3 regions of the Sinomonas terricola genome follow, and region 1 is predicted to be linked to each of the others. Evidence: riboswitches for the same ligand, from Rfam matches in the RefSeq annotation. Region 1 holds a riboswitch; each other region holds the start of a gene.
What was found. Region 1 has a riboswitch for thiamine pyrophosphate ahead of thiC (phosphomethylpyrimidine synthase ThiC). Riboswitches for the same ligand answer to the same signal wherever they lie in the genome.
Positions count from the first base shown of each region.

Region 2: another riboswitch for thiamine pyrophosphate. It lies ahead of SPF06_RS21100 (ECF transporter S component); the one in region 1 lies ahead of thiC (phosphomethylpyrimidine synthase ThiC).
Region 3: another riboswitch for thiamine pyrophosphate. It lies ahead of thiO (glycine oxidase ThiO); the one in region 1 lies ahead of thiC (phosphomethylpyrimidine synthase ThiC).

Region 1 covers NZ_JAYGGQ010000015.1:71,918-82,312, forward strand. The annotation lists gene SPF06_RS17675 (hypothetical protein) at 1-256, opposite strand, end outside; gene SPF06_RS17680 (VOC family protein) at 395-1,282, opposite strand; gene SPF06_RS17685 (amidohydrolase family protein) at 1,348-2,448, opposite strand; TPP riboswitch at 2,481-2,588, shown strand; gene thiC (phosphomethylpyrimidine synthase ThiC) at 2,602-4,353, shown strand; gene ffh (signal recognition particle protein) at 4,420-6,000, opposite strand; gene SPF06_RS17700 (glucose-6-phosphate dehydrogenase) at 6,074-7,600, shown strand; gene SPF06_RS17705 (P-II family nitrogen regulator) at 7,652-7,990, opposite strand; gene SPF06_RS17710 (ammonium transporter) at 7,987-9,387, opposite strand; gene SPF06_RS17715 (P-II family nitrogen regulator) at 9,668-10,006, opposite strand; gene SPF06_RS17720 (ammonium transporter) at 10,003-10,395, opposite strand, start outside.
Region 2 covers NZ_JAYGGQ010000024.1:13,909-24,303, forward strand. The annotation lists gene SPF06_RS21065 (Na+/H+ antiporter subunit A) at 1-220, shown strand, start outside; gene SPF06_RS21070 (Na(+)/H(+) antiporter subunit C) at 217-735, shown strand; gene SPF06_RS21075 (Na+/H+ antiporter subunit D) at 732-2,303, shown strand; gene SPF06_RS21080 (Na+/H+ antiporter subunit E) at 2,300-2,878, shown strand; gene SPF06_RS21085 (MrpF/PhaF family protein) at 2,884-3,147, shown strand; gene mnhG (monovalent cation/H(+) antiporter subunit G) at 3,144-3,518, shown strand; gene SPF06_RS21095 (DUF4235 domain-containing protein) at 3,672-3,932, opposite strand; TPP riboswitch at 4,002-4,129, shown strand; gene SPF06_RS21100 (ECF transporter S component) at 4,172-4,762, shown strand; gene SPF06_RS21105 (ABC transporter ATP-binding protein) at 4,764-6,284, shown strand; gene SPF06_RS21110 (energy-coupling factor transporter transmembrane component T family protein) at 6,337-7,164, shown strand; gene SPF06_RS21115 (VOC family protein) at 7,289-7,684, shown strand; gene SPF06_RS21120 (UDP-N-acetylglucosamine 1-carboxyvinyltransferase) at 7,795-9,336, shown strand; gene SPF06_RS21125 (glutathione peroxidase) at 9,365-9,850, opposite strand; gene ggt (gamma-glutamyltransferase) at 10,019-10,395, shown strand, end outside.
Region 3 covers NZ_JAYGGQ010000001.1:101,819-112,213, reverse strand. The annotation lists gene SPF06_RS00455 (RNB domain-containing ribonuclease) at 164-1,726, opposite strand; gene SPF06_RS00450 (prephenate dehydratase) at 1,814-2,662, opposite strand; gene thiE (thiamine phosphate synthase) at 2,659-3,360, opposite strand; TPP riboswitch at 3,376-3,524, shown strand; gene thiO (glycine oxidase ThiO) at 3,522-4,754, shown strand; gene thiS (sulfur carrier protein ThiS) at 4,751-5,008, shown strand; gene SPF06_RS00430 (thiazole synthase) at 5,016-5,837, shown strand; gene SPF06_RS00425 (hypothetical protein) at 5,961-6,131, opposite strand; gene SPF06_RS00420 (PadR family transcriptional regulator) at 6,763-7,125, shown strand; gene SPF06_RS00415 (4a-hydroxytetrahydrobiopterin dehydratase) at 7,158-7,502, shown strand; gene SPF06_RS00410 (hypothetical protein) at 7,492-7,803, opposite strand; gene SPF06_RS00405 (DUF3107 domain-containing protein) at 7,816-8,040, opposite strand; gene SPF06_RS00400 (TetR/AcrR family transcriptional regulator) at 8,118-8,741, opposite strand; gene moeB (molybdopterin-synthase adenylyltransferase MoeB) at 8,855-10,042, shown strand; gene SPF06_RS00390 (hypothetical protein) at 10,036-10,395, opposite strand, start outside.

The DNA.
Region 1 (10,395 bases):
TCATCGCGGGAGGGACAGCCAGGAGGGTATCGCTCGAGACGTCGACCATCGTGAGCTCGTAGTCGGCGCCCGCCGCGTGGACGGCGGATCCGACGAGCGTTCCGAGCTGCTCGATCTCATAGTCGGACACTCCGGGGATGCGGACGCCTTCTCCGTCCAGATTGGACGCCGACCCGGAGTCGAGCGCCAAAGCCCTCTGCAGGGCGTCGGCATGGGTCGAAACGAAGACTTCGGCGAATGGGCTGGGAGCTGACACGGTATCCCCCTTGAAAGGCGGGTGCCGATCGCCGGGCAGGCCCGGCGGCATCGGCGGCGAGACGGACAACGTGCCCGCGAATCCGCGGACACGTCGAGCGTAGCGCAGGAGCGGTCAGGCTGCACGAACCTGCTGGGGTCAGAGCGCCATGCGGATGGAATTGCGCCAGGGGTCCTCGAAGCGGAGCTCGAGGCCGGTGTGGTGTGTCGCAATGCCCGCGGCCTTGAGGCGGTCGGCGGCCGCGAGGATGTCATCGTGGGCGGGTACGTGGATGAGCACTTCCCCGAGGCCCAGCGTGTCCTTGCGCGGGCCCGCCCCGCGGCTGTTCCACACGTTCATGGCCATGTGGTGGTGATATTTGCCAGCAGAGACGAAGAGAGCCTGGCCGTGCCATCCAGCGGTCTGCTCGAAGCCGAGCGTCTCGACGTAGAAGCGATGCGCCGTGGGGATGTCGCCGACCTGGAGGTGCACGTGGCCGATGCCGGCCGCGGACTCGTGCTGGCCGTCGAGAGCCTGTTCCGTGAGGTTGGCGTTGAGGTAGGCCTGCGGCGGCAGCGGGAGGCTGTCCATGACGACCCGGCTCCCCTGCCACTCCCACGTGCTGCGCGGCTTGTCGAAGTAGAGCTCGACGCCGTTGCCCTCGGGGTCGGTGAAGTAGAAGGCCTCCGAGACGAGGTGGTCGGCGCTGCCTGCGAAGAGTCGCGGATCGTACCGGGCGGCCGTCGCAATCGCGGCTGCGAGGTCGGCTCGGCTCTCGAACAGGATCGCCGTGTGGAACAGGCCGGCCTCGCCGCGGCCCGGGATCTGGAGCCCCGCGGCGGGGCTCAGATGGATGATCGGGAGGCCATTGCGCCCGAGGAAGACTCCGCCCAGGGACTCCGAGATCGGCACGAGGCCGATCGCGCGCTCGTAGTAGTCGAGCATGAGGTTCATGTTGCCCACCTTGAGCATGACAGTGCCCATGCTCAGGTCCGCGGGCAGGAGGTCTTGGGCGCTGGCGGCAGGGACGGGGGCGGGCGTCGTCATGGGGGCTCCTCGGGTGGACTGACAACTTCAAGACTACATTTACTTGAAGCTTCAATCAAGGATTTCTATTCCCCGCCCCGGAGCGCTCGTCCCGCGCGCAGCACGCCACGCGGGCGGGAGAGCGTCGTCACGTCCCAGCGGGGGTCGGCGTCGAGCACGACGAGGTCCGCGGGCTCGCCCTCGCCGAGCGCCGGGGCGCCGAGCCACGACCGCGCTCCCCAGCACGCGGCGTCGACCGCTGCCTCGGCTCCCAGCGCCTCGGCGAGGAGCGCGATCTCCTCGGGAAGCCGGCCGTGCGCGATCACCGAGCCCGCATCGGTTCCCGCGTAGATTCGAACACCCGCTGCGTGGGCCTCGGCGATGCGCTCGAAGCGCCGCGCCCACAGGGCGCGCATCCGCGCGGCGTACGCGGGGAACTTCCCGTCGGCGCGCGCCGCGATGTCCGGAAAGGTCGCGACGTTGACGAGCGTCGGGACAATCGGGACGCCCAGCTCGGCGAGCCTCGGGAGATGGCGCGGCTGAAGGCCCGTCGCATGCTCGATGCAGTCGATCCCGGCGTCCAGCAGATCGTCGATCGTCGCCTCGGCGAAGGAATGCGCCGTCACGCGGGCCCCCTCGTCGTGCGCCGCACGGACGGCTTCGCGGACGACGGCGGCCGGGAACGCGGGGGCCAGATCGCCGGCCGAGCGGTCGATCCAGTCCGCGACGAGCTTGACCCAGCCGTCGCCGGCCTTGGCTTCGCGGCGCACCGCCTCGACAAGATCCTCGGGCTCGACCTCGACCGCGAGCCCGCGGAGGTAGCGTCGGCTGCGCGCGAGGTGCCGCCCGGAGCGGACGACGCGGGGAACGTCGCTGCGCGCGTCGAGCCACCGCGTGTCCGCGGGGCTCCCGCAGTCGCGCACGAGGAGCGTGCCGGCGGCGGCGTCGGTCCGCGCTTGCCGCAGGGTCTCGCCGTCGTCCGCCGCTCCCCCGGCCACGAGCCCGAGGTGACAGTGCGCGTCGACGAGACCCGGAACGACCCATCCCGCGAGCACGTTCGTGACGGGCCGCCCGGGCCGGACGTACGTCATGCGCCCGTCCACGATCCACCCCTCGGGGCGCGACTCTCCGCGCGCCGTGAGGATCGGCCCCATCAGGTGGACGACGTCATGAGCAGCATCCGTCATACCGCCCAGAGTAGCGGCCGTGCTAGCCTCCCTTTCGTCCACACGGGTGCCCTCGCAAGGGCTGAGATCAGGCTGGCGCGGCCTGCGACCGTCGAACCTGTCCGGGTCATGCCGGCGTAGGAAGTGAGGGCTCACACCTTGAGCACACCGGAAATGCAAGAACAGCACCCCGCCCACTCGCTCGCATTCCTCGAGGACGCCGAGCACGGCCTGCGGGTCCCCGTCACCGAGATCGCGCTCGACGACTCCCCCAACGGGCAGCCCAACGCGCCGCTGCGGGTCTACCGCACCGCGGGGCCGGGCAGCGACCCGGTCGTGGGGCTCCCGGCGTACCGCGCGTCGTGGATCGCGGAGCGCGACGACACGGAGGCATACGAGGGGCGCGAGCGGAACCTGCTCGACGACGGCCGCTCGGCCGTGCGGCGCGGCGCCGCCTCGGCCGAATGGAAGGGCGCGAAGCCCGTCCCAAGGCGGGCCAAGGACGGCCGCCGGGTGACGCAGATGCATTACGCGCGCCAGGGCGTGATCACGCCGGAGATGCGCTACGTCGCGCTCCGGGAGAGCTGCGACGTCGAGCTCGTCCGCAGCGAGGTCGCCGCGGGCCGTGCCATCATCCCGAACAACATCAACCACCCCGAGTCGGAGCCGATGATCATCGGCAAGGCGTTCCTCGTGAAGATCAACGCCAACATCGGCAACTCCGCCGTGACCTCCTCGATCGCCGAGGAGGTCGACAAGCTCCAGTGGGCCACCAAGTGGGGCGCGGACACGGTCATGGACCTCTCGACCGGTGACGACATCCACACGACGCGCGAATGGATCATCCGCAACTCCCCCGTGCCGATCGGTACTGTGCCGATCTACCAGGCGCTCGAGAAGGTCAATGGCGACGCCTCGAAGCTCACGTGGGAGATCTTCCGCGACACGGTCATCGAGCAGTGCGAGCAGGGCGTCGACTACATGACGATCCACGCGGGCGTGCTCCTGCGCTACGTGCCGCTCACCGCGAACCGCGTCACGGGAATCGTCTCGCGCGGCGGATCGATCATGGCTGGCTGGTGCCTCGCGCACCACGAGGAGAACTTCCTCTACACGCATTTCGACGAGCTGTGCGAGATCTTCGCGCAGTACGACGTCGCGTTCTCCCTCGGCGACGGCCTGCGCCCGGGCTCCACGGCGGACGCGAACGACGCCGCTCAGTTCGCCGAGCTCGACACGCTCGCCGAGCTCACCAAGCGGGCATGGACGTACGACGTGCAGGTCATGGTCGAGGGGCCGGGCCACATTCCATTCCACCTCGTCCGCGAGAACGTCGAGCGGCAGCAGGAGCTGTGTGACGGCGCGCCGTTCTACACGCTCGGCCCGCTCGTGACCGACGTGGCGCCGGGCTACGACCACATCACGTCCGCGATCGGCGCGACCGAAATCGCTCGGTACGGCACCGCGATGCTGTGCTACGTGACGCCGAAGGAGCACCTCGGGCTCCCGAACAAGGACGACGTCAAGACGGGCGTCATCACGTACAAGATCGCGGCGCACTCGGCCGACCTCGCGAAGGGTCACCCGGGCGCGCACGAGCGCGACGACGCCCTCTCGAAGGCCCGCTTCGAGTTCCGGTGGAAGGACCAGTTCTCGCTCTCGCTCGACCCCGCGACGGCCGAGGCGTTCCACGACGAAACGCTGCCCGCAGAGCCGGCCAAGACGGCTCACTTCTGCTCGATGTGCGGCCCGAAGTTCTGCTCTATGCGCATCTCGCAGGACATCCGGAACGAGTTCGGCTCGAAGGAAGCGCAGGAAGCCATCGTCGAGGTCACCGAGGGCATGAAGCAGAAGTCGGCTGAGTTCCTCGCCCAGGGCGGCAAGGTCTACCTGCCCGAGACAATCTCGGTCGGTTCGCCGGAGTAGACGTGCAATAGCCTGAACAGCACGAAGGGCCCGGTTCGCGCCGGGCCCTTCGTGCTCTGCGGGGCTCTAATTCCCGAGGAACTTCTCGAAGCCCTTCGGAAGATTGAGCGCGGCCGGATCGAAGTCCGGCTGGGCCTGCTGGCCGAAGGCCGAGCCTCCCTGAAGGGCGTTCGCGGCGCCCGCGGCGCGCTTCTGCTCCGCCTCTCGGAGCTGCTGGGCTGCCTTGGCGGGGTTACCCGAGCGCGCCTTCTTCTTGTTGTTCTTGCCCGTGGGCTTGCGAGACCCTCCGCCGGCTCCCGGAACGCCCGGCATGCCGGGGATCCCGCCGCCTTGCGCCATGCGACGCATCATCTTCTGCGCCTGGCCAAAGCGCTCGAGAAGCCCATTGACCTCGGAGACGTGCACGCCCGAGCCCTTGGCGATGCGGGAACGGCGCGAGCCGTTGATGATCTTCGGCGCAACGCGTTCGTGGGGCGTCATCGAGCGCACGATCGCCTCGACGCGGTCGATTTCGCGCTCGTCGAACTGTTCGAGCTGCTGCCGGAACTGCGCGGCCCCCGGCATCATCATGAGCAGCTTCTTCATCGAGCCCATCTTGCGGATCTGCTGCATCTGGGCGAGGAAGTCCTCAAGCGTGAAGTCCTCCTGGTCGGCGAACTTCTTCGCCATCCGGGCGGCTTCGCCCTTGTCCCAGTTCGCTTCGGCCTGCTCGATGAGCGTGAGGACGTCGCCCATGTCGAGGATGCGCGAGGCCATGCGGTCCGGGTGGAAGAGCTCGAAGTCGTCGAGGCCCTCGCCCGTCGACGCGAACATGACCGGGCGGCCGGTGACGGACGCGACGGACAGCGCGGCGCCGCCGCGTGCATCGCCGTCGAGCTTCGTGAGCACGACGCCAGTGAAGTCGACGCCCTCTTCGAACGCCTTCGCCGTGTTGACGGCGTCCTGGCCGATCATCGCGTCGATGACGAAGAGGACCTCGTCGGGATTCACAGCGGCGCGGATGTCTGCGGCCTGCTGCATCATCTCGGCGTCGATGCCAAGGCGGCCGGCGGTGTCCACGATCACGACGTCGTGGAGCTTCTGGCGCGCCTGCTCGACGCCGCCCCGGGCGACGCCGACCGGGTCGCCCGTGGGGGCCTCGAACTCGGACTGGACGCCGGGGTGCGGCGCGTAGACGGCGACGCCCGCGCGCTGGCCGACGACCTGGAGCTGGGTCACGGCATTGGGGCGCTGGAGGTCGGCAGCGACGAGGATGGGCGAGTGCCCCTGGCCCTTGAGCCACTTCGCGAGCTTGCCCGCGAGCGTCGTCTTGCCGGCACCCTGGAGGCCAGCGAGCATAATGACGGTCGGGGGATTCTTCGCGAGGCGGACACGACGGGTCTCGCCGCCGAGAATCGTCACGAGCTCATCGTTGACGATCTTGACGATCTGCTGGCTCGGGTTGAGCGCCGCGGCGACCTCGGCCCCGAGCGCGCGCTCGCGCACGCGTGCGGCGAAGTCGCGCACGACCGGCACGGCAACGTCGGCGTCGAGCAGCGCGCGACGGATCTCGCGGACGGTGGCGTCAACGTCGGCCTCGCTCAGGCGCCCCTTGCCGCGGAGGTTCTTGAACGTCGCAGTCAGTCGGTCCGAGAGGGAGTTGAACACGTGACGGAGTCGCTTTCGGTGATGGGAATCGGCCGCCCGGGGGCGGTTCTGCCGTTTCAAGGGTATCAATGGCATGCTTGGCACCGTGACGACGCAGACATCTGACCAGCAGCACGTCCGCCAGCCCCAGCCCGCGCCGTCGGCCGCCCCGGGAAACCCGCAGCCCGTGAGGAGCCTCCTCATCCTCGGCGCCTCGGGCGACCTCACAGGCCGCCTTCTCTTCCCAGGGCTCGCGCGCCTCATCGCAACCGGCCGCCATGAGGGCCTGACGATCGTGGGCGCGGGCCACGAGGACTGGAGCGCGGAGCAATGGTCCGAGCGGGTCCACGACGCGACTGCGGCCGCACTCGCGGAGTCGACGCCCGAAGGGCGGGCAGAGCTCGAGCGCATCCGGCAGGAGTCGCGCTATGTCCAGCTCGACGTCACGGCACCCGGCGCTCTCGCGGGTATCATCGCGGAACTCCCCGCACCCGCCGCGGTGTATTTCGCGCTTCCGCCCCAGATCGCCCAGAAGGCCTGCGAGACGCTGAACCCGCACGACCTGCCCGAGGGGACGCGCCTAGCCCTCGAGAAGCCCTTCGGCTCATCGGCCGCTTCAGCCGCAGCCCTCAACGAGACGCTCAGGGCGCTCCTGCCCGAGCAGCAGATCCACCGCGTGGACCACTTCCTCGGCAAGGGAACGGTCCTCAACATCCTCGGCCTGCGCTTCGCCAACAACTTCCTCGAACCCGTCTGGAACCGCGACCACATCGAGAAGGTCGAGATCTTCTTCGACGAGGACCTCGCGCTCGAGGGGCGCGCCGGGTACTACGATCGCGCAGGAGCCCTGCGCGACATGATCCAGAGCCACCTCCTGCACGTCATGGCGATCCTCGCGATGGACGCCCCGGCCCGACTCGACGAGCGCGATCTCCGCGACGCGATCAGCTCGGTGCTGCGCGCCGCGCGCGTCGAAAAGCCGTTCGATGCGACCACCCGCCGCGCCCGCTACGCCGCTGGGAGCATCGCGGGCCGCAGCATCCCGGACTACACCGCGGAGGAGGGCGTCGACGCGACCCGCGGAACCGAGACGCTCGCCGAGATCACCGTGACCCTCGCGAGCTGGCGCTGGGCTGGCGTGCCGTTCATCCTCCGCTCCGGGAAGGCCCTCGGGATGCGCCGCAAGGAGGCCATCGTCACGTTCAAGCCCGTCCCGCACCTCCCTGAAGGGTTCACAGGCGTCGACGAGCCGAATCGGCTGCGCATCGGCTTCGGCCCCGACGTCCTCCAGCTCGACGTCGACATCAATGGTCCCGGGGACGTCATGACGCTCAACCGCGTGACCCTCGACGCGGACCTCAGCGAGACCGACCTTCTCCCCTATGGCGAAGTGCTCGAGGGGATCCTCAACGCCGATCCGCTCCTCTCGGTGCGCGGTGACACGGCCGAGAACTGCTGGAGCATCGTCGACCCCGTTCTCGCCGCGTGGGCGGCCGACGAAGTGCCCATGGACACATATCCGGCCGGGAGCGCGGGACCGTCCGGGTGGGCCACGTCGGCGCCCGGCGAGGACGGGGCCGGCGGGCGCCTGAGCGGCCCGGAAACGGCGGGAGACGCGTGATCTGATCGTGCCCTGCCCGCAGCGCGAGCCCTGCCCGCAGCGCGGACCGGACTAGATCGCGTCGCGTCCGCGCTCGCCCGTGCGGACGCGGATCGCATCGTCCACTCGAACGGTCCAGACTTTCCCGTCTCCCGCGCGGCCGGTGTTCGCGGCGGTGATGATGGCGTCGAGGATATCGTCGGACTGCTCGTCCGTGGCGAGCACCTCGACGCGGACCTTGGGCACGAGGTCCACGCTGTATTGCGCGCCGCGGTAGACCTCGGTGTATCCCCGCTGCTGGCCGTAGCCGCTCGCGGTGCTGACCGTGAGCCCCTGGACTCCGTAGGATTCGAGGCTTTCCCGGACGGCGTCAAGTTTTTCGGGGCGGACAATCGCGGTAATGAGCTTCACGGACTCACTGTAGCCGCGCTGCCCGCGGTGACGAGCTCCGGCTCGCGCACGGATTCCCCACGAGGCTCGATGGGGGCCGGGCGGGCACCGCCGCCGGCCTTCGTCCCCAGCGGATGGAACGCGCGGCCCGCCTCCGCGTCCGAGTGGTACGCCGTCTCGGCGTGGATCGCGAGGTCGACACCGGCCTCCTCGACGTCTTTCGAGACGCGGAAGCCCAGAGTCGCCTTGACGGCGAGGCCGATAGCGAGGGCCACGGCGAACGAGTACCCGAGCACGGCACCGGTTCCGAGGGCCTGCTTGCCGAGAAGGTCGAAGCCGCCGCCATAGAACAGGCCCTGGCCCGGAACCGGCGCCCCCGGACTCGCCGCGAGGCCGATGAAGAGCGTCCCGACGATGCCGCCCACGAGGTGCACGCCGACGACGTCGAGCGAATCGTCGTAGCCGAACCGGTACTTGAGGCCGACCGCGAGCGCGCAGACGGCGCCCGCTACAAGGCCGAGGACGATCGACCAGAGCGGCGAGAGCGATGCACACGACGGCGTGATCGCCACGAGGCCGGCGACGGCGCCCGACGCCGCGCCGAACGAGGTCGCGTGGCCGTCGCGGAACTTCTCCACGACGAGCCAGCTCAGGACGGCGGCGCACGGCGCCACGAGCGTGTTGATCCATGCAAACGCCGCCTCGCCGTTCGCGCCCAGGGCCGAGCCCGCGTTGAAGCCGAACCACCCGAACCACAGGAGGCCGCAGCCGAGCATGACGAGGGGGAGGCTGTGCGGGCGGTGATTCGGATCCTTGCCGAAGCCGAGGCGCTTGCCGAGCACGAGCGCGAGGGCGAGGCCCGCAGCACCCGCGTTGACCTCGACGGCGGTGCCGCCCGCGAAGTCGATGAGGCCCAGGTGGTTGAGCCAGCCGCCCACAAACGTTCCGTCGGCGGCCTTCTTCCCGTCGAAGACCCAATGCGCCACGGGGAAGTACACGAGCACGGCCCAGAGCGCGGCGAACACCATCCACGAGCCGAACTTCGCCCGGTCCGCGATGGCCCCCGAGATGAGCGCGACCGTGACGGTCGCGAAGACGCCTTGGAAGCCGACGAACGCGAGCTCGGGGACCGTCCCGACAAGCGGCAGGTCAGTGCCGGTCGAGAGCAGGCCGTGGAGTCCGAACAGCTGGAACGGATTGCCCACGAGACCGCCGAACGCGTCCGGGCCGAACGACATCGAGTACCCGACGGTGATCCACAGGACACCCACGATCGCGAGCGCGCCGAAGCTCATCATCATCATGTTGAGCATCGACTTCACGCGGGTCATGCCGCCATAGAAGATCGCGAGGCCCGGAGACATGAGGAGGACGAGGGCCGCGGAGATGAGGACCCAGGCGGTGTCGCCAGCATTCATGTGTCGTTGCGCCTTCCGGGGGCAGAGTTGCTTTCTGCCGTCCAGATTCCCGGGGCGGTGTTTCAGACTTCAGGCGGCGATGTTGCTCTCGTGTTACAAGATTCCCACCGATGTAAAGAGCACGTCACCGAAACGTTAACACGATGTTTCATCCGCTTGTTTCCGGGGTTTTCGCGAGGTGCGCACACGCCGCACAAAACAGCGGACGACGGCGGGGAGTCCCGCCGTCGTCCGCTTGCCTCTTGTGCCTGACAGCTTCGCTGCCACGCGGTGATCTTCGTCAGATCGCGGCTGCCCCTCGCTCGCCGGTCCTGACCCTGATCGCCTCGTGGACGTCTACCGTCCACACTTTGCCGTCTCCGGCACGGCCCGTGTTGGCCGTCGTGATGAGCACATCCAGGATGTCGTCAGTCTGCTCGTCGGTCGCGAGGATCTCGACCCGAACCTTCGGGAGGAGATCGACGCTGTACTCGGCGCCGCGGTACACCTCGGTGTAGCCGCGCTGCTGGCCGTAGCCGCTCGCCGTGCTGACCGTCAGTCCCTGCACCCCATAGGACTCGAGGCCCTCCCTGATGGCCTCAAGCTTCTCAGGCCGGACGATCGCCGTGATGAGCTTCATGAAGTAACCTTTCCTGCCTTGGAGGACTCGGTCAGCAGATCGTCCGCGTTGAACCCGGAGATCTCGTCCGCGGCGGCCTTCGAGCCGAGCGGGTGGAACGCGCTCCCGGAGGACGTCGAGGAGTAGGCGGTCTCGGCGTGGATCGCGATGTCGACGCCCGCCTCTTCCGCCTCGCTCGTGACGCGGAACCCGATCGTCACCTTGATGAGGAGGCCGATGAGGAGCGAGACGATGAACGAGTAGCCGAGCACCGAGCCGGCACCGATGGCCTGCTTGCCGAGGAGGTCGAAGCCGCCGCCGTAGAAGAGGCCCGTGCCGGCCGACGGGGCGCCCGGGCTGGCCGCAAGGCCGATGAAGAGCGTGCCGATGACGCCGCCGACGAGGTGGAC
Region 2 (10,395 bases), on a different contig from region 1:
GCTGCCCGTCTTCGGGGACGTGAAGTTCGTGACCTCGACGATCTTCGACGTCGGCGTGTACTTCATCGTCGTCGCGCTCGTGATCGACGTGCTGCGGAGCCTCGGCGCGCGGATCGACGAGCAGCTCGAGGAGGGCGCGCAGGCGGACGCGGAGCGAGCACGGTCTGACGGGGAGCCGGGCCTGCGGGACTCCGATGCTCGAGCGAAGGAGCGCGCATGAGCCCCAACGTGACGCTCCTCATCATCTCCGGCGTGCTGTTCGCGTGCGGAATCTACCTGCTTCTTGAACGGAGCCTCACCCGCGTCCTCCTCGGGCTGCTCATGCTCACGAACGGTGCGAACCTTCTCCTGCTCACGACTGGCGGCTACGCGGGCCTCGCGCCGTTCTTCGCCAAGGGCACGGATCCGCGCGCATACAGCGATCCGCTCCCGCAGGCGTTCGTGCTCACGTCGATCGTGATCAGCTTCGCCGTGACGGCGTTCATGCTCGCGCTCATCTACCGCACGTGGCAGCTTGGCCGCGCCGACGAGGTCGCCGACGACATCGAGGACCGCCGTGTCGCCTCCCAGTCGGGCTGGGTTGCCGAGGACGACGCCGATGTGCCCGCCGATCTGAGCGAGTTCCCGAGCGTCGAGGAGGCCGCCGCGGCGGACTGGGAGGCCCTGCATTCCGGCCCGCGCGAGAAGGCGTACGCCCGCGACGCCGACGAGAAGGCTGAGGGGAGCCTCGAATGAGCCTTGCAAGCCTCGCGCCGCTCGCCGTCGTCCTTCCCATCTTCGGCGCGGCGGTGACGTTCATGCTCCTGCGCCAGGAGCGCGCGCAGCGGATCGTGAGCATCGGCGTGCTCGCCGCGACGCTGGTCCTCGAGATCGCGCTGCTCCTCTCGGTGTGGGGCGGCGGAACCGTGGCCGTGCCGATCGGGGGGTGGGTGCCGCCGTGGGGCATCACGCTCGTCGTCGACCAGTTCTCCTCGCTCATGCTCGTCGTCTCGAGCTCCGTGAGCCTCGCCGTCCTCGTGTACGCGGTGTCGCAGGGCATTGCGGACGGGGACAAGGACGGGCCGATCTCGGTGTTCCACCCGAGCTTCCTCATCCTCATCGCGGGGGTCTCGGACGCGTTCCTCGCGGGCGACCTCTTCAACCTGTACGTCGGCTTCGAGATGCTCCTCACCGCGAGCTACGTGCTCCTCACGCTCGGAGGAACGACGGCGAGGATCCGCGCCGGGGTGACCTACGTCGTCGTGAGCGTCGTCTCCTCGCTCCTGTTCCTCGTCGCCATCGCGATGGTCTACGCGGCCACGGGCACCGTGAACATGGCGGACCTCGCTGTGAAGCTCGGGCAGCTCGCGCCCGAGACGCAGGTGCTCCTCCACGTCATGCTGCTCATCGGCTTCGGGATCAAGGCCGCGGTCTTCCCGCTCTCGTTCTGGCTCCCGGACTCGTACCCGACCGCCCCGGCCCCCGTCACGGCCGTGTTCGCAGGACTCCTCACGAAGGTCGGCGTCTACGCGTTCGTGCGCACGGAGACGCTCCTGTTCCCCGGCGACCAGCTCAACACCCCGCTCATGGTCGTCGCGCTCCTGACCATGGTCATAGGCATCCTCGGTGCGCTCGCGCAGACCGACATCAAGCGACTGTTGTCCTTCACCCTCGTCAGCCATATCGGGTACATGGTGTTCGGCCTCTCGATGAGCTCCGTGATCGGGCTCGCCGCGACGGTCTTCTACGTCATGCATCACATCACGGTGCAGACGTCCCTGTTCCTCGTCGCGGGGCTCATCGAGCGGCGCGCCGGCTCCGCGTCCATCGATCGGCTCGGCGGCCTCGCGAAGCTCTCGCCTCTCCTGGCCCTCCTGTACTTCATCCCGGCCATGAACCTCGCGGGGATCCCGCCGCTCTCGGGGTTCCTCGGCAAGCTCGGCCTCGTCCAGGCCGGTGTCGCGCTCGGGACGCCCATGGCGCTGGCCGTCGTCGTCGCCGGCGTCGTGGTGAGCCTCCTGACCCTGCTGGCCATGGCGCGCGTGTGGGGGCGCGCATTCTGGCGGTCGATCGACGACGCCGACAATCCCGATGCCGCCCTCCTCGCTCCCGCGCGGGCCGGCTCGATGCCCCGCGCGATGGTTGGCGCAACCGCCGGACTCGTGGGGCTCGGCCTTGCCCTCTCGGTCTTCGCCGGGCCGCTCTTCCAGGTCAGCGAGGAGGCCGCGAAGGAGATGCTCGACCGCACGCCGTACATCACCGCGGTGCTTGGTTCCCAGCCGGGCGCTCAGCAGCCGGGCGCTCAGGGGGCGGTGCGCCCGTGAGCCCCGTTCGCCGTCGGACGTCGCTGCGCAAGGAACTCCCGCTCCTCGCATGGCTCGTGATCGTGTGGGGCGCCCTGTGGCAGGATTTCAGCCCCGGCAATCTCGTGTTCGGCCTCGTGCTCGCGCTCCTTGTGACCCGATTCCTGGCGCTCCCGCCGGTCGAGCTGAGCGGGCGCTTCAACGTGTTCCACGCCGCGCGCTACGCCTTCGTGTTCGTGGGGCAGCTCGTCGCCGCGAGCGCGACCCTGCTCCGGCTCGCGGTGACCGTCGGGCCGCGGGTGAGCAGCGCCGTCGTCGCCGTCCCCCTGCGGAGCCACGCGGATCTCATGGTGACCGCAACGGGCCACCTCGTCTCGCTCATCCCCGGCTCGCTCATCGTCGACGTGGACCGAGCCAACGCGACGCTGTACGTCCACGGCATCGACGTGCCGGACGCCGCCGCGGCCGAACGCGTGCGCCGCTCCGTGCTCGCGACCGAGGCCGAGCTCATCCGGATCATGGGCACGAGGGAGGAGCTCGCGCTCGTGCGGGACGAGGAGCAGCTTCGCCGAGACGAATCGAGGGGAACCCTATGACGTTCATGGACGGGGTCCTCGTGGTGTGCAGCGTCCTGCTCGCGCTCGGGGCGCTCGGCGCGGTGGTCCGCATGATCAAGGGCCCTGCCCTGCTGGATCGGGTGCTCGCGGCGGACGTCCTGCTCGTCGTGCTCGCGTCGGCGCTCATCGTGGACATGGCCGCGCACCGGAATACGGACAACCTCCCGCTCGTCGTCGCGATCACGCTCATAGGCTTCGTGGGCTCGGTGACCGTCGCGCGCTTCGTGCAGGATCGGAGGCAGCCGTGAACCCTGGTCTTGACGCGGGCATCGACGTGATCGCGGGCGTGCTCATGGTGCTCGGGGCGCTCATGTCCCTCGGGGCCGCGATTGGACTCCTCCGCTTCCCCGACCTCCTCACGCGCATGCACGCCGCAACGAAGCCACAGGTGCTCGGGTCTTTGCTGCTGCTCACCGCGCTCGGGCTCGAACTGCGATCGTGGGCGCTCGTGCCCCTGCTCGTCGTCGCGTGGATCTTCCAGCTCCTGACCGTTCCCGTGTCCGCCCACATGGTTGGCCGCGCGGGGTACCGGACGAAGCACGTCGACAAGGCCGCGCTCACGGTCGACGAGCTCGATGAGGTCGTGGCGCGCGTCGAGCGGACCGACGAGGCCGGCTGAGACCCGGCGCCGCGTCGCGCTTCTCGAGACGGTTTGCGGCCGAGAAGACGCCCTCAGTGCGTCTTCTCGTGCACAAGCCGTCTCGGGTCACATCCGGAGCCAGCGTTCGAGCCTGAAACTGCCCTCGGCGCGTCGGAGCCCGGGAACCCCCCGCTACACCGCGTCCGGCGTGCTGTTGAAGCGCGCGATCGCCTTCTGCGTGAACCGCTGTGTGAGGACCTGGATCGTGGCTCCGACCGAGGCGGAGACCAACGCGAACACGAGGGTGTCGCGGAGGCTCTGCTCGATGTTGGTGGCGTCCTTGGGCGGCTTGTTGCCCGTGCTCTTCTCCCACACGGCGTCGACGACCTTGGTGGCGGCGAAGCCGGCGCCGAGGCTGATGGCGGTCCCGAACAGCTTGATGAGGATGGTCACGTCCGTCTCCTTCGCAGTCGGCGCAGAACAGGCGCTCTTCCGCCCAGCCTAGCGGTAGACTGTCGTCACTTCATACGACAGGGGAGCGCCGCCGTCGGGCATTGCTCGGCGCGCAGGGGCGCTGAGAGTGCGGACCACCGCAGACCCTCGAACCTGCTCCGGCTAATACCGGCGAAGGAAGTCGAGTTCTCAGGCAGTTCACGCTGCCGCCCCTCCTGCTCCAGTGGGAGGTAGAAATCATGGGCACCACCGTCAAGCCCGGCTACACGTGGCGCGTTGTCGACATCGTCGTTGCCGCCGTTGTCTCCGTCGCGTGCGGCGTCATCTTCTGGCTCTGGGACCAGGGCTACACAGGAATCCAGGCCGTCACGGCGGCGTTCGCGCCGCTCAGCGGCCTTTACTCGGGCGGCTGGCTCCTCGCCGGCGTGCTCGGCGGCCTCATCATCCGCAAGCCGGGGGCGGCCCTGTTCTGCGAGATCCTCGCGGCCGTGGTCGAGGCGCTGCTCGGCTCGCAGTTCGGCGTCACGGTGCTGCTCTCGGGCCTTGTGCAGGGCCTCGGGGCCGAGATTGGCTTCGCGATCTTCGCGTACCGCCGCTGGAACGTCGGCGTCGCGCTCCTCGCGGGCGCGCTCTCGGGCCTCGCGCTGGGCGTGAGCGAGGTCATCCAGTTCTTCGTCGAATGGGAGTTCGGCTGGCAGGTCGCGTACACGGTCTTCGCCGTGATCTCAGGCATCGTCATCGCGGGCCTGCTGAGCTGGCTCGCCGTGAAGGCGCTCGCGAAGACCGGCGCACTGTCCGCCTTCGCCGCGGGGCGCGCCGCGGACGTCTGAGATGCCCCCCGCAGCGCCCGCGGGTGTCAGGGCCCGCGGCTGGGGCTGGCGCCACGCGGGCCGAAAGGCCTTCGCCGTGAGCGGCCTCGACCTCGACATCGCGCCGGGCGAGCGCGTCCTCCTGCTCGGTGCGTCCGGCGCGGGCAAGTCGACGCTCCTGCACGCGCTCGCGGGCGTCCTCGGCGCGGCCGAGGAGGGCGAGGAACACGGCGAGCTCACGGTCGACGGCGTGCCGGCACCGAGTGCGCGCGGCCGCGCGGGGCTCGTGCTCCAGGACCCGGAGAGCCAGATCGCGATGGCCCGCGTGGGGGACGAGGTCGCGTTCGGGTGCGAGAACCTCGCCGTTCCGCGCGACGAGATCTGGCCGCGCGTGCATCGGGCGCTCGCCGACGTGGGCCTCGACCTTCCGCTCGACCGCCCCACCGCGGCCCTCTCGGGCGGCCAGAAGCAGCGGCTCGCACTCGCGGGGATCCTCGCGATGGAACCCGGCCTCGTGCTGCTCGACGAGCCGACCGCGAACCTCGACCCGGAGGGCGTCGAAGAGGTCCGCGAGGCCGTGCAGCGCAGCCTCGACCGCACGGGGGCGACGCTCGTCGTCGTCGAGCACCGGGTCTCGGTGTGGAGCGGGCTCGTGGACCGCGTCGTCGTGCTCGGTGCCGGCGGCGGGCTGCTCGCGGACGGCCCGCCCGAGCGCGTGCTCGCGGACGCGGGCGTACGACGGCGCCTGGCCGCCGCAGGCGTGTGGGTTCCGGGCTGGCATCCGCTCACCGGAGAAGAGCCGGCCAAGCCGCTCCGACCGGCGAACGGCGGCGGCGAGCTGCATGGGGGCTCCTTGCTCCGCGCGGAGGGTCTCGCCGTCGGCCGCTCGCCGAAGCTTCCGCCCGTCGTGGGCGGGATCGACCTGGCGCTCCGCGAGGGCCACGCGACGAGCGTGACCGGGCCGAACGGGGCCGGCAAGTCGACGCTTGCGCTCACGCTCGCGGGGCTCCTGCCCGCCGTCGGCGGTCGGCTCACGGCGCTTCCGCCGCTCGCGCTGGGGGCCAGCTCGAGCCCACACCGCTGGCGATCGAGCGAGCTCGTGAGCCGGATCGGGACCGTGTTCCAGGAGCCCGAGCACCAGTTCCTCACGCCGCGCGTCCTCGACGAACTCGAGTTCGGGCCGCGCCGCGTCGCCAAGCTGTCCGAGAAGGACGTGCGGCGCATCGTGGACGGGCTCCTCGAGCGGCTCCGCCTCGAGCGCCTCGCCGGGGCGAATCCGTTCACGCTCTCGGGCGGCGAGAAGCGGCGCCTCTCCGTCGCGACGATGCTCGCGACGAGCCCGCGGATCCTCGTCCTCGACGAGCCGACGTTCGGCCAGGACGCCCTCACATGGGCCGAGCTCGTGCGGCTCCTCGCCGACCTGCTCGCACAGGGCACGGCACTGCTCGCCGTCACGCACGACGAGGACTTCACGACCGCCCTCTCGGACACTGTCTATCGCGTCGATGGCGGGCGCGCTGCACGCGTGGAGGCCGCGGCATGAGCGCGGACATCTGTGTCGATGGCGGGCGCGCTGCACGCGTGGAGGCCGCGGCATGAGCGTGGACATCCTCACCCCCGACGTCGCCAACTCCGTCCTCGCGCGGGCCAACCCCGTCGCGAAGCTCGCGGCTGCCCTCTGCATCACGGTCACGCTGCTGTTGAGCGTCGATTGGGTCTCGGCGTCCGTGGCCCTCGCGTGCGAGCTGTGCCTCGTGCCGCTGCTCGGGGTGCGCCCGGGAACCCTCGCGAAGAGGACGTGGCCCCTCGTCGCGGCCGCCGCCATCGCTGCCTATTCGACGGCGTTGCTGGGCGTCAAGGCTGGGCCGGTATGGCTTCAGCTCGGGCCGGCCGCCTTCCAGATTGTGCTCTCCGAGCACTCCGTGCTCACGGGCGCGGCGATCGGCCTACGCGGCCTCGCGATCGCGCTCCCCGGCGTCTTCCTCCTCTTCTCCACCGACCCTACCGATCTCGCCGACGGCCTCGCGCAGAAGCTCCGCCTCCCGAGCCGATTCGTGCTCGGCGCGCTCGCGGGAATGCGGCTTGTCGGGCTGCTCGTGGACGAATGGCGCACGCTCGGGCTCGCGCGCCGCGCCCGCGGCGTGGGGACCGGCCACAGCCCCATAGCGCGCTTCCGGGCTTTCCTCGGCCAGGCGTTCGCGCTCCTCGTCCTCGCGATCCGGCGGGCCACGCGGCTCGCCGTCGCGATGGAGGCTCGCGGCTTCGGGGGCGTCGTGGACGGGCGTGCCGCGCCGCGCACGTGGGCGCGCGAGTCGAGCTTTTCGCGGCTCGACGCGTGGGTTCTCCTCTCCGGGGTGGGGATCGCGGCGCTCGCGGTGGGCGCCGCCGTCGTCCTCGGGACCTGGAACGTCGTGTGGGGGTAGCGCGCGCAAGCGATAGGTGACGGTTGGACGGGGCGGAACGCGAGCGCTCCGCCTCTGGTGCTCCGCACGCCGTCGTGGGATCGTGGCCCGCGGGGGAGGACCACCGCAATCCAAGGAGCCCACGATGTTTGAAATCTCCGGATCGTTCTCGAGCTTCAGCGTTGACGACGTCGAGAAGGCGCGCGACTTCTATGCCGGAACCCTGGGATTCCAGGCGGCGGACGCCTTGGGCGGCGGGCTCGACCTCACGCTTCCGGGCGGCGGGCGCGTCTATGCGTACCCGAAGTCGGACCACGTGCCCGCGACGCATACGGTGCTGAACCTCGTCGTGCCTGACATCGAGGCGGCCGTGGCATCGCTCCACGAGCTCGGGATCCGCACCGACCACTACCCGAGCACACCCGAGATGCCGCTCGACGAGAACGGAATCCTGCGCGATCCGAATGCTCCCGAAGGCTTCGGGATGGCATGGTTCAAGGACCCGGCGGGCAACGTCATCTCGGTCTTGGCTCAGCCTTAGGTCCTTGCAATATCTCATGAGAGTGTGCTAGCGAGCGGTCTAGACCGCCTGAGGACACAGTTTGGTGTCGAATTCGGGGTGCCTATCGCATCTGTGATATTTTGGCCGACATGGCGCAACAGACTGCTGAAACCGTCGGGGCGATTCTGCGCGAAGTGCGCAGCGACAAGGGCTGGACCCAGGGCCAGCTCGCAGCGGAGCTGGGCACAAGCCAAAGCGCCGTCGCCCGCATGGAGCAGGGCAAGCAGAATCTGAGCCTCAAGATGCTCCAGCGCATCGAGGACATCCTCGGCCAGCGCATCCTCAATATCGGCCCGTCCAAGATGACCCATCTCCGGGTCGAGGGCGGGCGCCGCCTCTCCGGCGCCGTCGACGTCAACACGTCGAAGAACGCGGGCGTGGCCCTTCTGTGCGCGAGCCTCATCAACCGCGGCACGACGACGCTGCGCAACCTCGCGCGCATCGAGGAGGTCAACCGGATCGTCGAGGTGCTCACGTCGATCGGCGTCGAATGCACGTGGCTACCGGCAGCCCCAGGCGAGCAGCCGCGCGACCTCCAGATCCGCCGCCCCACCGTCCTCGACCTCGAGGCCATGGACGTCGAGGCCGCCCGGCGCACGCGCAGCGTCATCATGCTTCTCGGCCCGCTGCTCGACGAGCGCAGCGAGTACAAGCTCCCGTATGCGGGCGGCTGCGACCTCGGCACGCGCACGGTCGAGCCGCACATGCAGGCCCTCCGCACGTTCGGGCTCGCGGTCGAGGCGACCAACGGCTTCTACTCCGTGCGTGCCCCCGAGGCCGACGGCCACGACCGCACGTTCGTGCTCACGGAACGCGGCGACACCGTCACCGAGAACGCGATCATGGCCGCCGCACACCGCGAGGGGCTCACAGTGATCCGCAACGCCTCGCCGAACTACATGGTCCAGGACCTGTGCTTCTACTTGCAGAGCCTCGGCGTGGAGATCGAGGGCGTCGGGACCACGACGCTGCGGATCCGGGGCCGTTCGCGCATTCACCAGGACATCGACTACTGGCCGTCGGAGGACCCGATCGAGGCCATGAGCCTCATCACGGCGGCTGTCGTGACGAACTCGCAGGTGACGGTGCGCCGCGTGCCGATCGAGTTCATGGAGATCGAGCTCGCGACGCTCATGCAAATGGGCCAGCAGCTCGAGATCTCGGGCGAGTACATGGCGCGCAACGGCCGCACGCGCCTCGTGGACGTGACCACGCTCCCCTCGGAGCTCGAGGCGCCCGCGGACAAGATCCACCCCATGCCCTTCCCGGGCCTCAACATCGACAACCTGCCGTTCTTCGCGGTCATCGCGGCGAACGCGACCGGCCAGACCCTCATCCACGACTGGGTCTACGAGAACCGGGCCATCTACCTCACGGAGCTCAACCGGCTCGGCGCCCAGATCCAGCTCCTCGACCCGCACCGCATCTACGTCAATGGGCCCACGAAGTGGCGCGCCGCCGAAGTCGGCTGCCCGCCCGCGCTCCGCCCCGCGGCCTGCATCCTCCTCGCGATGCTCGCGGCCCGCGGCACGAGCGAGCTGCGGAACATCTACGTGATCGAGCGCGGGTACCAGGACCTCGCCGAGCGGCTCAACTCGATCGGCGCTCGGATCGAGTACTTCCAGGACTGAGCTCGCCCGCTGCACCCGCCGAACGGGGTCAGCGCGGGACGGCGCCTTCGATCAGCGCAATGATCGCCGGGTCGTCCGGAAGGACGCGCGGCCGGAAACGGTGAACTGTTCCGTCCGGCAGCACGAGGAACTTCTCGAAATTCCAGATGATGCGACCCGCCTGGCCGGTCGTGTCGGGCGTCTTGGTGAGCTCCCGGTACAGGGGATGCGCGGTGCGGCCGTTGACGCGCACCTTTGCCATGATCGGGAAGGTGACGCCCCACGTCGTCGTGCAGTATTCCGCGATCTTCTCCGAGTCGCGGTACTCCTGGAGGAACTGGTTGCTCGGGAACGCGAGCACCGTGAAGCCCCTCTTCCCGTAGCGCTTCTGCAGCTCCTCGAGCTGCCCGTACTGGGGCGCGAGGCCGCAGCGGCTCGCGACGTTCACGACGAGCCGGACCGTGCCCGCCCACTCGCCGAACGTCGTCGTCCGTCCGGCCAGGGTGGTGACCGCGATCCCGTCAAGATCGGCCATGGTGCTCCCGTCAGCGCCCTCTCCCGGTAAGGCAAACGAACGGCGGCGGCACCGGGTTCACCCTTGGGGCAGCAGAAACTCGATCGCTCGGCGGGCTGACGCGTGCTCGGATCGCGAACTAGGTTGGTTCACACCTGTCAGCCCGCTGTGCCTTGATCTGGAGGGATCATGACCACTCTTCGACATCGCGTGGCCGCCGCCGCGGGGGTCCTCGCGCTCGGCGTCACGGCCGGTGCCGTCGCCGCTCCCGCCTCTGCCGATCCGAGACAGACCACGAAGTCTCCGACCGCCGTCGGCTTCGGCGGCGCCGTGACCACGGTCGACGCGGACGCCACGGCCGCGGGCCTCGACGTCCTGCGCAAGGGCGGCAACGCCGTCGACGCCGCCGTCGCGGCGGCAGCCACCCTCGGGGTGACCGAGCCGTACAGCGCGGGCATCGGCGGCGGCGGGTACTTCGTGTACTACGACGCCAAGACCCGCACGGTGCAGACGATCGACGGCCGCGAGACCGCGCCCGCGGTCATGCCGCACGACGCATTCATCGA
Region 3 (10,395 bases), on a different contig from region 1:
CGTCGGACGCTCCTGCCGATTATCCACATGGATCGGAAGGGGCAGGCGCGAACTCTGCCTGGCGGCAAGAGTGGCCTCATGAAAACTCTCGACCTCTCACGTCTCGGCCCTCGGCTCGCCTTCGCCAGGAACGCGCGGGGACGGGCCTGAAGTCCCATTGCGCCTAGACGCGTTCGAAGAGCACGAGGCGCTTCCGGATGTCGGCCGTCACGAGCCTCACACGCACCGTGGTTCCCGATTCCATCTCGCCCTCGCAGCGGGCCGTGACCGGCGGGTCGGAAAGCTGGACCGTGCCGAACGGCTTCCCCGCAGCTTGGGGCCGGCCGCCGTTCTGCGAGCTTGCGATGCGATCGAGCGGCTGGGACGGCCGGCCGTTGCCGTTGCCGGGCCCCTGGCCGTCGTCGCTCGCGGCCGGCTTCGAGCCCGAGACCACGACGGCGTCGTACTCCTGGCCCACGCAGTTCACGAGGAGCGCCGCCTCGACGAGATCGAGCGACGCACGCTCGACCTGGGCCGCGAGATGGTCCGAAGCTGCCATGAGGCCCGGTAGGGCGGGAAGGGCCTCGCGCACCCAGCCGGGAACATCGCCGTCGTTCGCGAGAGCCTCGCAGAGCACGAGGACGAAGCGGTCCACGAGCCGCCGCAGGGGCGCCGTCGTATGCGCGTAGGGCGCGGCGATGGCCGCCTGCACGGGGTTGTCCGGCAGTGCGCCGTCGAACGGCGTGTACGTCGCGCCGCGGAAGAGCGCGGCCGCCGCATGCAGGATCGCAAGGTGTCGCGGATCGGAGGCCTCGAGCGTCCGCAGGTACTCGCCGTAGGCCATGGCGCCGTCCCATGGGCGGCCGAGGGCCTGCGTCTGGCGGCGGAAATGGCGCAGGGACTTCTCGTCGGGCGGCGGCATGGTGCGGAGGATCCCGATTCCGCCGTCCATCATGAGCTTCGCGGCGGCCATGCCGGTCATGAGCGAGATCTGCGCGTTCCAGTCCTCGACCGGGCGCTGCGCGGCCGCCTCGATCCGATAGCCGCCCTCGTCAGTCGGGACGATCTCCTGCTCGGGGAGGTTGAGGCTTGCCCCGCCGCGGGCCCGCTCGAGCGCCACGCGCTTGAGCCCCACCTCCTTGAGCAGCATGAGAGGCTCGACGGCGGTGCCCGCGTCGATCTGGGCCTGCACCTCGGCGTAGTTGAGCTTCGCACGACTGCGGATCCGGGCACGGGCGAGGCCGACATCGGTGACGTCGCCGTCCGCGTCGAGCCGGAAGTCCCACACGAACGCGCCTCGCACGGTGTCGGCGAGGAGGCTTCCGGCGTCGTCGGTGATGTCCTGCGGGTGCAGCGGGACTTTCGCGTCGGCCGCGTAGATCGTCTGGCCGCGGCGCCGCGTCTCGGCGTCCAGCTCGCCTGCGGGCCGGACGAAGGCCGGGACATCCGCGATCGCGTAGCGGACGCGGTAGCCCGCGCCGTCCCGCTCGATGTGGAGGGCCTGGTCGAGATCGGTCGATTCGGGCGGATCGATCGTGACGAAGTCGACCCGGGTGGCGTCGGCGTCCGGGAGCCGAAGCGAGGCAATGGCCGCCTCGGCGTCCGCGACCGCCGCCGCCGGATACTCGGAGGCGAGCTGGAACTCTTCGCGCAGAGCGGCGAACGCGGCCACGATCGCCTCGGCTCCCGCGTCGGTGCGGGGCGCCGCGGCTCTGGCCGGCTTCGGCGCGAAGTGTGATGGGCCCACGAGCGTCAGCCTAGACCCGAGCGCCGACATTGCGCAGCGGCCCGTGGTTGGAGGGGGCAGCACCCCTGGGAGGTGACCAATGGAGGGCTAGGAGAGCCCGTCCTGTCCGAGGCGCCACGGATGGGCCGGGAACACCCCGAGGATGCGGAGCTCCGTCGAGAAGAACGTGAGCTCCTCGAGGGCCCTCGCGAGCGGCGGCTCGTCGGGATGCCCCTCGACATCGACCATGAACATGGTCGCGGAGAACTGTCCGTCCACCATGTAGCTCTCGAGGCGCGTCATGTTGACGCCGTTGGTCGCGAAGCCGCCGAGCGCCTTGTAGAGCGCGGCCGGGATGTTCTTGACCCGGAACACGAAGCTCGTCACGTAGGGCCCGCTGCCCGCCTCGGGGAGGGGCTGCGGCGGGGCGAGGATCACGAAACGCGTCGTGTTGTGCTTGTGGTCCTCGATGTCCGAGGCGAGGATTTCGAGGCCATAGCGCTGCGCCGCGAGCGGCGGGGCGATCGAGAGCTTCGTCGGATCCCCCCACTCCGCGACCTCGCGCGCGGAGCCAGCCGTATCCCCTGCGACAACCGGCGTGAGGCCGTGGGCTCGGATGAACCCGCGGCACTGCGCGAGCGCGTGCACGTGGCTGTGCACCTCGCGCGCCCCCTCGATGCTCGCACCCGGGATGCCCATGAGGCTGAAGCGGATGCGCAGGAAGTGCTCGCCGATGATCTGGAGGCTCGTCGTGGGCAAGAGCAGGTGGATGTCCGCGACGCGGCCGGCGACCGTGTTGTCGATGGGGATCATGGCGTACTGGGCCTCGCCGCTGTCCACGGCCGCGAATGCGTCCTCGAACGTCGCGCACGGGAGCGCGTCGGCACCCGGGAAGGCCTCGAGGGCGGCCATATGCGAGTTCGCGCCAGGCTCGCCCTGATAGGCGACGACGGTCATGCGCGAGCCGCCCCCGGGGCGAGGGCCGGCAGCTGGGCGCGGAGCCGGGCTGCGGCGTCCGCGGGATCGTCGGCGTCCGTGACGGCGCGGACGACGACGACGCGGCTCGCCCCCGACTCGACGACCGCCCCGACGTTCGAGTGGTCGATTCCGCCGATCGCGAACCAGGGGAGCGTGGGCGCACCCGCGTCGGATGCCTCGGCCGTGCGGCGGGCCGCGTACTCGACGAGTCCGAGGCCGACCGCCGTTCGCCCCGGCTTCGTCGGGGTGGCCCACAGCGGCCCCGTGCAGAAGTACGAAAGCCGCGGTGCGCCGTCGTCCGCCGTGCTCGCGCCGGCTGCGAGGGCCGCGTCGACCTGCTCGGGCGCGTGGGTCGAGAGCCCGACGGCGACAGAGCCGCCGAGGACGCGGCGCACGGCCTCAAGCGGCAGGTCCTTCTGGCCCACGTGGAACACGGGCGCCCCCGAGAGCAGCGCGATGTCGGCCCGGTCGTTGACGGCCCACAGCTTCCCGTGGCGCTCGGCGGCCTCGCGGAGCACGTCGAGGAGCTCGAGCTCTTCGGCGGCCTCGATCTGCTTGTCGCGGAGCTGGATGATGTCGACGCCGCCCGAGAACGCCGCGTCCACGAAGGCCGCGAAGTCGCCGCGGCCCTTCCGGGCGTCGGTGCACACGTAAAGCTGGGCGTCGGGCAAGTGCATGGCAACTAGACTAGTCCTCAGTACTGCGGGAGCCCGCGAGTGTGACACCCCGTCCGAACCCTGACGGCCGGCGGCGCATCGTGAGCCGGGCTGAGAGGGCTGTGTGCCGACCGTGAGAACCTGATCCGGGTTGTGCCGGCGTAGGGAAGGACAGCGTATTCATGGACGGACGCGACGCGGTGACGCATCCCGCGGAGGTCGACGTCGCCGTCGTCGGCGCGGGCGTCGTGGGCCTCGGGATCGCGTGGGAGGCCGCGTGCTCGGGCCGCCGCGTCGTCGTCGTCGATCCGGCGCCTGGCACGGGCGCGAGCTTCGCGGCGGCCGGCATGCTCGCCGCCGTGAGCGAGTACCACTACCAAGAGGAAGACCTCCTCGGCCTTACCCTCGAATCCGCACGGCTGTGGCCCGGGTTCGCCCGGCCGCTCGGCACCGAAGCCGGCAATCTCAGCACGCCGACGCTGTGCGTCGCGGGGGACGCGGCGGACCGCCAGGCACTCGCCGACCTCCGCGCAGTCCAAGAGGCCCACGGGCTCGGCGTCCGGCCGCTCACGGTGCGCGAAGCCCGGTCGCTCGAGCCCATGCTCGCCCCCGCGATCGCAGGCGCGTTCGAGATCACCGCGGACCATCAGGTCGACCCGCGCCGCCTCGTCGCCGCGATCCTGGCCCGGCTCGGGACCGGAGCCGTCATCCGGCAGCGGGCCGAATCCCTCGTCTGGGCGGGCGACGGGGCGCGCGTTGTCGGCGTGCGGCTCGCGGATGGGAGCGAGCTGCGCGCGGGGGAGACGATCGTCGCGAACGGCCTCGGCGCGCGTGAGCTCGCGGGCCTTCCCGTCCCGCTGCCGCTCCGGCCCGTGTACGGCGACATCCTCCGGCTGCGCGTGCCCGAGAGCCTGCGGCCGCTCGTGACCGCGACAGTGAGGGGCCTCGTGCGCGGCAAGCCCGTCTATCTCGTGCCCCGAGCGGACGGGACCCTCGTCATCGGCGCCACGCAGCGCGAGGACGGCTCCGACGCGGTCTCCGCGGGCGGCGTCTACGAGCTCCTCCGCGACGCCCAGGCACTCGTCCCGGCCGTCGCCGAGCTCGAGCTGTACGAGACGACCGCGCGTGCCCGTCCCGGGACGCCGGACAACGCGCCGCTGCTCGGACGCGTCGCCGCGCGCTGGGCCCCCGGCGCAGCGGACGACGGCGGGGCGCCGCCTCACGCGCAGGACGTCGCCGGGCTCATCGTCGCGACGGGATTCTTCCGCCACGGCGTCCTGCTCACACCGGCCGCCGCTCGGATCTGCGTCGACCTGCTCGACGGACGCGCCGACGAGCGCTGGCACGCCTTCCGGCCCGACCGCTTTGCCCGGGTTCCGCACGAGACCCACGCTTCCTACGGGAGGACAGCATGAATCCCTCGACCACCACCCTCGCCGTGACCGTCAACGGCGAACCCCGCGATGTCGCGGCCGGATCGACGGTGCTCGATCTCGTCGCAGCGGCGACCGGGCGCGAGGTCGGCGCTGACGGGCGGCCGGCCGACGGCGGGCGGCTCGGAGTCGCCGTCGCCCTCAATTCAGAAGTGGTGCCCCGCGCTCGCTGGGCCACCACCCCGCTCGCGGCGGGCGACGCCGTCGAGCTCGTCACAGCCATGCAAGGAGGCTGATGTGGAGATCCGCACCGACACCGCAGCAGGTGCCCTAGGGCGCGAGCCGCTTCTCGCCGCCGACCCCTTCGTCGTCGACGGTATCGAGCTGGGCTCGCGGCTCATCATCGGCACCGGCGGGGCCCCGAGCCTCGACGGCCTCGGCGACGCCCTCGAGGCCTCGGGCACCGAGCTCACGACCGTCGCGATGCGCCGGTTCTCGCCCGCCGAGCAGGGCTCCCTGTTCCAGCTCCTCGTGGACAAGGGGATCCGCATCCTGCCGAACACCGCGGGCTGCTTCACCGCGCGCGACGCCGTGCTGACGGCGGAGCTCGCACGCGAGGCCCTCGAGACCGACTGGGTCAAGCTCGAGGTCATCGCCGACGAGACGACCCTCCTGCCGGACCCGATCGAGCTCGCGGACGCGACGGAGCAGCTTGTGAATCGGGGCTTCAAGGTGTTCGCGTACACGAACGACGATCCCGTGCTCGCCCGGCGCCTCGAACAGCTCGGGGCCGTCGCGGTCATGCCGCTCGGCGCGCCGATCGGCACGGGGCTCGGGATCCTCAATCCGCACAACATCGAGCTCATCGTCGCCCGCGCCGAGGTTCCCGTGGTCCTCGACGCCGGGATCGGCACGGCGTCCGACGCGGCCCTCGCGATGGAGCTCGGCTGCGACGCCGTACTGCTCGCGACCGCCGTGACCCGGGCTCAGGACCCGGTCCGGATGGCCGCCGCGTTCCGCCACGCCGTCGTCGCAGGCCGCCTCGCCTCGCAGGCGGGGCGCATCCCGAAGCGCGAGCACGCGCTCGCGTCGAGCCCGATGGAGGGCCGCGCGCAGTTCCTTTAGGTGGATCCGCGCAGTCGGGAGGCGCCTCGGTCTCCGTTCATTCTTAGGCAGCCGCCCAAGCCGGCGGGATCGATACGGTCTCAGTCGGCCCAAGCACTCTTGCGCAGCCCTAGCCGGAAACGCCTACTTTCGCTTTTGCGTGATCAGACCGCGAATGGCGATCACGAGAAAAGCCAGACTCAAGCCGATGCAAATCGACCAAAGTAGACCTAGCAGAGGCCGGAAGATAATGAACGACCCGAATCCAGCAATGAATACGGGCCAGTTGAATCGTCGCCGCTCCGTGGTGGTCATGCATCCCATGGTACTCGCTTCCTTTCAACTATCCCGTGATGAGACTGACGAGATACCAGAATCCGCCGACGACCACGGCGCAGAAGAACGGCTGGCTCCCGCACCACGCGTTCAGGTCCAGCGTCCGCGGCGGATTGTCGGCTATCAGTCGAACAATGTTCTCGGATCCCTGGAAATTTCCATCAATGTATGTCGACAGTGTCCCGTTGCAAGAGTATGGGTTGCGTCCCGTCCCACACGGTCGTGCCGTAGCTGCTCGAACAGAAAGTGTCGAGTTGCCCGGTAGCGTGGGCCGGGACTGTTGATTGCGGCGCAAGAAGGAGGGCCAAGACCATCGCCGCTGTGACCCAGAGGATTGTCGCACTTTGGCGAGCCCCCTTGCGGCGTCGTTGGTGAACGGTCACAGCGGACGGCGCGATTTGCATTGTCATCACAATTCCCCCGAACTGATTTCTCTGACAAGGGATGTCCTTGTGCGGAAATCATAGCCATTTGCTCGATGCCCGTTAGAGTGTCTGAAATAGTACCGGACCGCCAATTGCTGAGGGGCGTCGCGTGCTACCTTGCGAGGAGCGTTAGACGGCCAGCCGGTTCGTTTGATTCTTCAGGCTGAAGCCGGTAGCTCCTGAGTATGCAGAGCCAATTGGGGGGTGGCGACGCGGCCAACATCCGGAGGAGTGTTCTTCCGCTCTCGGTATTGTTGGCGCTCGAGTCGGGCCCGTCTTACGCGTACGAGCTGGCCAGGCGGCTGCGGGGCGTCCATGACCTGGTGAGTGCTGAGAACGACCTCTATGGGTGCCTCAAACGGCTCCGAAGTCGCGGCTTCCTTGCCTTCGAGTGGAAGGAATCGGCTAAGGGACCTCCTCAGAAGCTCTACCGGCTCACCGAAAAGGGACTTGACCATCTTGCAGTCCTGATCGAGGTATGGGGCGAGCTGCGGGCGGCGCTCTTGCAGATGCGTCACGTCGGAACGAACGACGCAGCTCGCCCGTGACGGCACGGCTCGGTCCGGCCTACCCTCGGACCATGGGCGAGCTCGAAGTACTCGATGATGCGCGGCTTGCGGAAGAGCTCGAGATGCTCCCCGAATGGAAGCACCGACTCGGCGGGCTCGTGACGGTCTACAAGCTGCCGAGCGCGGCGAGCGCGCTCGCCTTCATCGCGGCGGTCGGGGAGGTATCCGAGGAACTCGTCCACCATCCGGACCTCGATTGGCGGTATCGACGCGTGTTCGTGCGCTTCAGCACGCACGACGCCGGCGGGGCCGTCACAGCGAAGGACGTCGAGGCCGCGCACCGCGTGAGCGATCACGCCGCGGCGCTCGACGCCGTCCCCGAACCGGAGAGGTATCCGGATTCGCTCAGCCCTTGAGCACCCGATTGAGGTCGGCGACGTCGCGCTTCTCGCGCGATCGTTCGATGACCTTCGTGACCACGAACGACGCGGTGACGCCGAGTGCCATGGGAAGCACCCACGGCATCCACGTGAGCCCGGACATGTAGCCGGTCCCCGCCGAGACGAGCACGATCCAGGTGCCGCATGCGACGACGACGCCGAGCGCGACCGGGAGCATGATGCCGTACTTGCCGTGGCGGCGATCGGCGGCCCAGAGCGCGAAGCCCAGACCGCCGGTGACGATGATGTCGATGACGAGCGACCAGACGGTCTCCACGCCTGCCCCCAGTCAGAGAGCGCCGAAGCCCACGCGGCGCTGCTCCTGCGCGCCGAGCTCGACGTAGCCGATCACGCCGGACGGGACGATGACCTGACGCCCCTTCTCGTCCTCGAGCCGAAGCTCCTTCCCGCCGGAGATCGCCTCTCCGACGAGCTTCGCAACGGCTTCGGCGTCCTGCGAGGACTCGAGCACGATCTCGCGGCCGACGTTCTGGATACCGATCTTGATTTCCACGTGGGTCTCCCTTTGCTGCATGAGAAGAAGTGCGCGGGCCGCAGCGCATGCTCGCGGCCCGACTCTCTATACGTACCTTAGGCCTCTTTGGGGAATCGAGAGATTCCGCGCCAAGCCAAACGGGAGACGAGGTCGCTCGCGACGTTGATCGGCAGATCCCCTGACGTCTCGAGCCAATACCGCGCGCTCACCTGGGCCATGCCGGCGAGGCCGCGTCCGAGCAGCTGCGCCTCGATCATCGGCAGCTTAGTGTCCGTCGCGATGACGCGCGCGATGGCCTCGGCGAAGCCCTTGTTGAACTTCTCGAGCCTCGACGCGACGTCGGGGTCGTTGACGAGGTCGGACTCGAAGACGAGGCGATGCGCCTTGTCGTCCTTCGCGATGAACTCGTAGTAGGCGCGCATGACGGCGCGGACGCGCTCGCGGTTGTCCGTCGTCGAGCCGAGCGCCCCGTCCATGAGCTCGGCGAGGGCCGCGAGGTGGCTGTCGAGCAGGGCGAGGTAGAGGTCCCGCTTCGAGGGGAAATGCTGATACAGCACCGGTTTCGAGACTTGGGCCGTTTCCGCGATATCGTCCATCGCCGCGCCGTGATACCCATTGGCCGCGAAGACTTCGAGCGCGGCGTTGAGGAGCTGGGCCCTCCGCTCGTCTCGGGGAAGGCGCGGGGACCGCGTGGCCGACGCGCGAGGTTCGGTGCTCACAGCTCCACCTTTCTCCCACCGGCCGGCCCCACCCGGACCCGCCAGTAGTCATACTCTACCCGCGGGTCATATAGACGGCGGTATTGACCGCGCAGGGGGAATACGCTGGAGGCATGTCCCCCCTTTCCGACCCGATCCAGCTCCCGCCGCTCGTGGAACCCGGCGCGCCGCTCACCCCGGACGAGGTGCAGCGATACTCCCGGCACGTCATCATCCCGGAGATCGGCGACCTCGGTCAGCGGCGCCTCAAGAACGCCAAGGTCCTCGTGATCGGCGCCGGCGGCCTCGGCGCGCCCGCGCTCCTGTATCTCGCGGCCGCGGGAGTCGGAACGCTCGGGATCGTCGACGACGACGTCGTCGAGCTCAGCAACCTCCAGCGGCAGGTCATCCACGGCGTGTCCGACGTCGGGCGCCCCAAGGCCCATTCGGCCCGGGATGCGGTGCACGAGCTCAATCCGCTCGTCGACGTCCGGCTCCATGAGGTCTACCTCGACGCGTCCAACGCCCTCGAGGTCTTCGCGGACTACGACCTCATCCTCGACGGGACGGACAACTTCGCGACGCGCTACCTCGTCAACGACGCCGCCGCGATCCTCGGCAAGCCGTACGTATGGGGGTCGATCTTCCGTTTCGACGGGCAGGTGAGCGTGTTCTGGGAGAAATACGGCCCGACGTATCGGGACCTCTACCCCGAGGCGCCGCCGGCGGGCTCCGTGCCGTCGTGCGGCGAGGGCGGCGTCTACGGCATGCTGTGCGCGTCGATCGGCGCGTCCATGGTGACCGAGGCCGTCAAGCTCATCACCGGCGTCGGCCGGACGCTCCTCGGACGGGTCCAGCTGTACGACGCCCTGAGCGCGACGTGGCGCGAGCTCAAGGTCTCGAAGGCGCCCGACGCGGAGCCGATCACCGAGCTCGTGGACTATGAGGCCTTCTGCGGCATCGCGCCTGAGACCCCCGCGGCCACGGGGCGCACCGTCACGGCCCGCGAGCTCGCCGACATGCTTCGCGCCCGCGACGCCGGGCAGGCCGACTTCGAGCTCATCGACGTGCGCGAGCCCGGCGAGCACGCCATGGTGAGCATCCCCGGCTCCCGGCTCATCCCGCAGGGGCGGCTGCTCTCGGGCGAGGCGTGGGGTGAGCTTCCGCGCGACCGGAGCGTCGTGTTCCACTGCAAGTCGGGCGTCCGCTCGGGCAACGTGCTGGCCGCGGCGGAGGCCGCGGGTTTCACGGCGGTGAGCCATCTTGAGGGCGGCGTGCTCGCATGGGTGCGGGAGATCGAGCCGAACAAGCCGACCTACTGATCCATGAGCCACGCCGCCTTTGCGCCTAACGTGGGCTGAGGCTGGGGAGACACGGGCGTGGGGGCCGGCTCCGGGCCCGCCTCGAGGAGGGCGGCGTCGACGAGGCCGCCGAGGAACTCCTCAGTGCGAGCATCCTGGCTCGGCGCCGCCTCGCCGAGCTCGCGCGTGACGCTGACCATGAGGCCCTGGCCGTACGCCATGAGCTTCATGATCCGGAATGGCCGGGCACTCTGCGGCGTGATCGTCCCGACGAAGCCGACGGCGCGGCCCGCAAGGGTCTTCGCGGGCGGCACCGCCGCGAACTCGAGCGTGGCCCGCGCGCCGTCGACGACGACATCGTGACGTGGGCACGT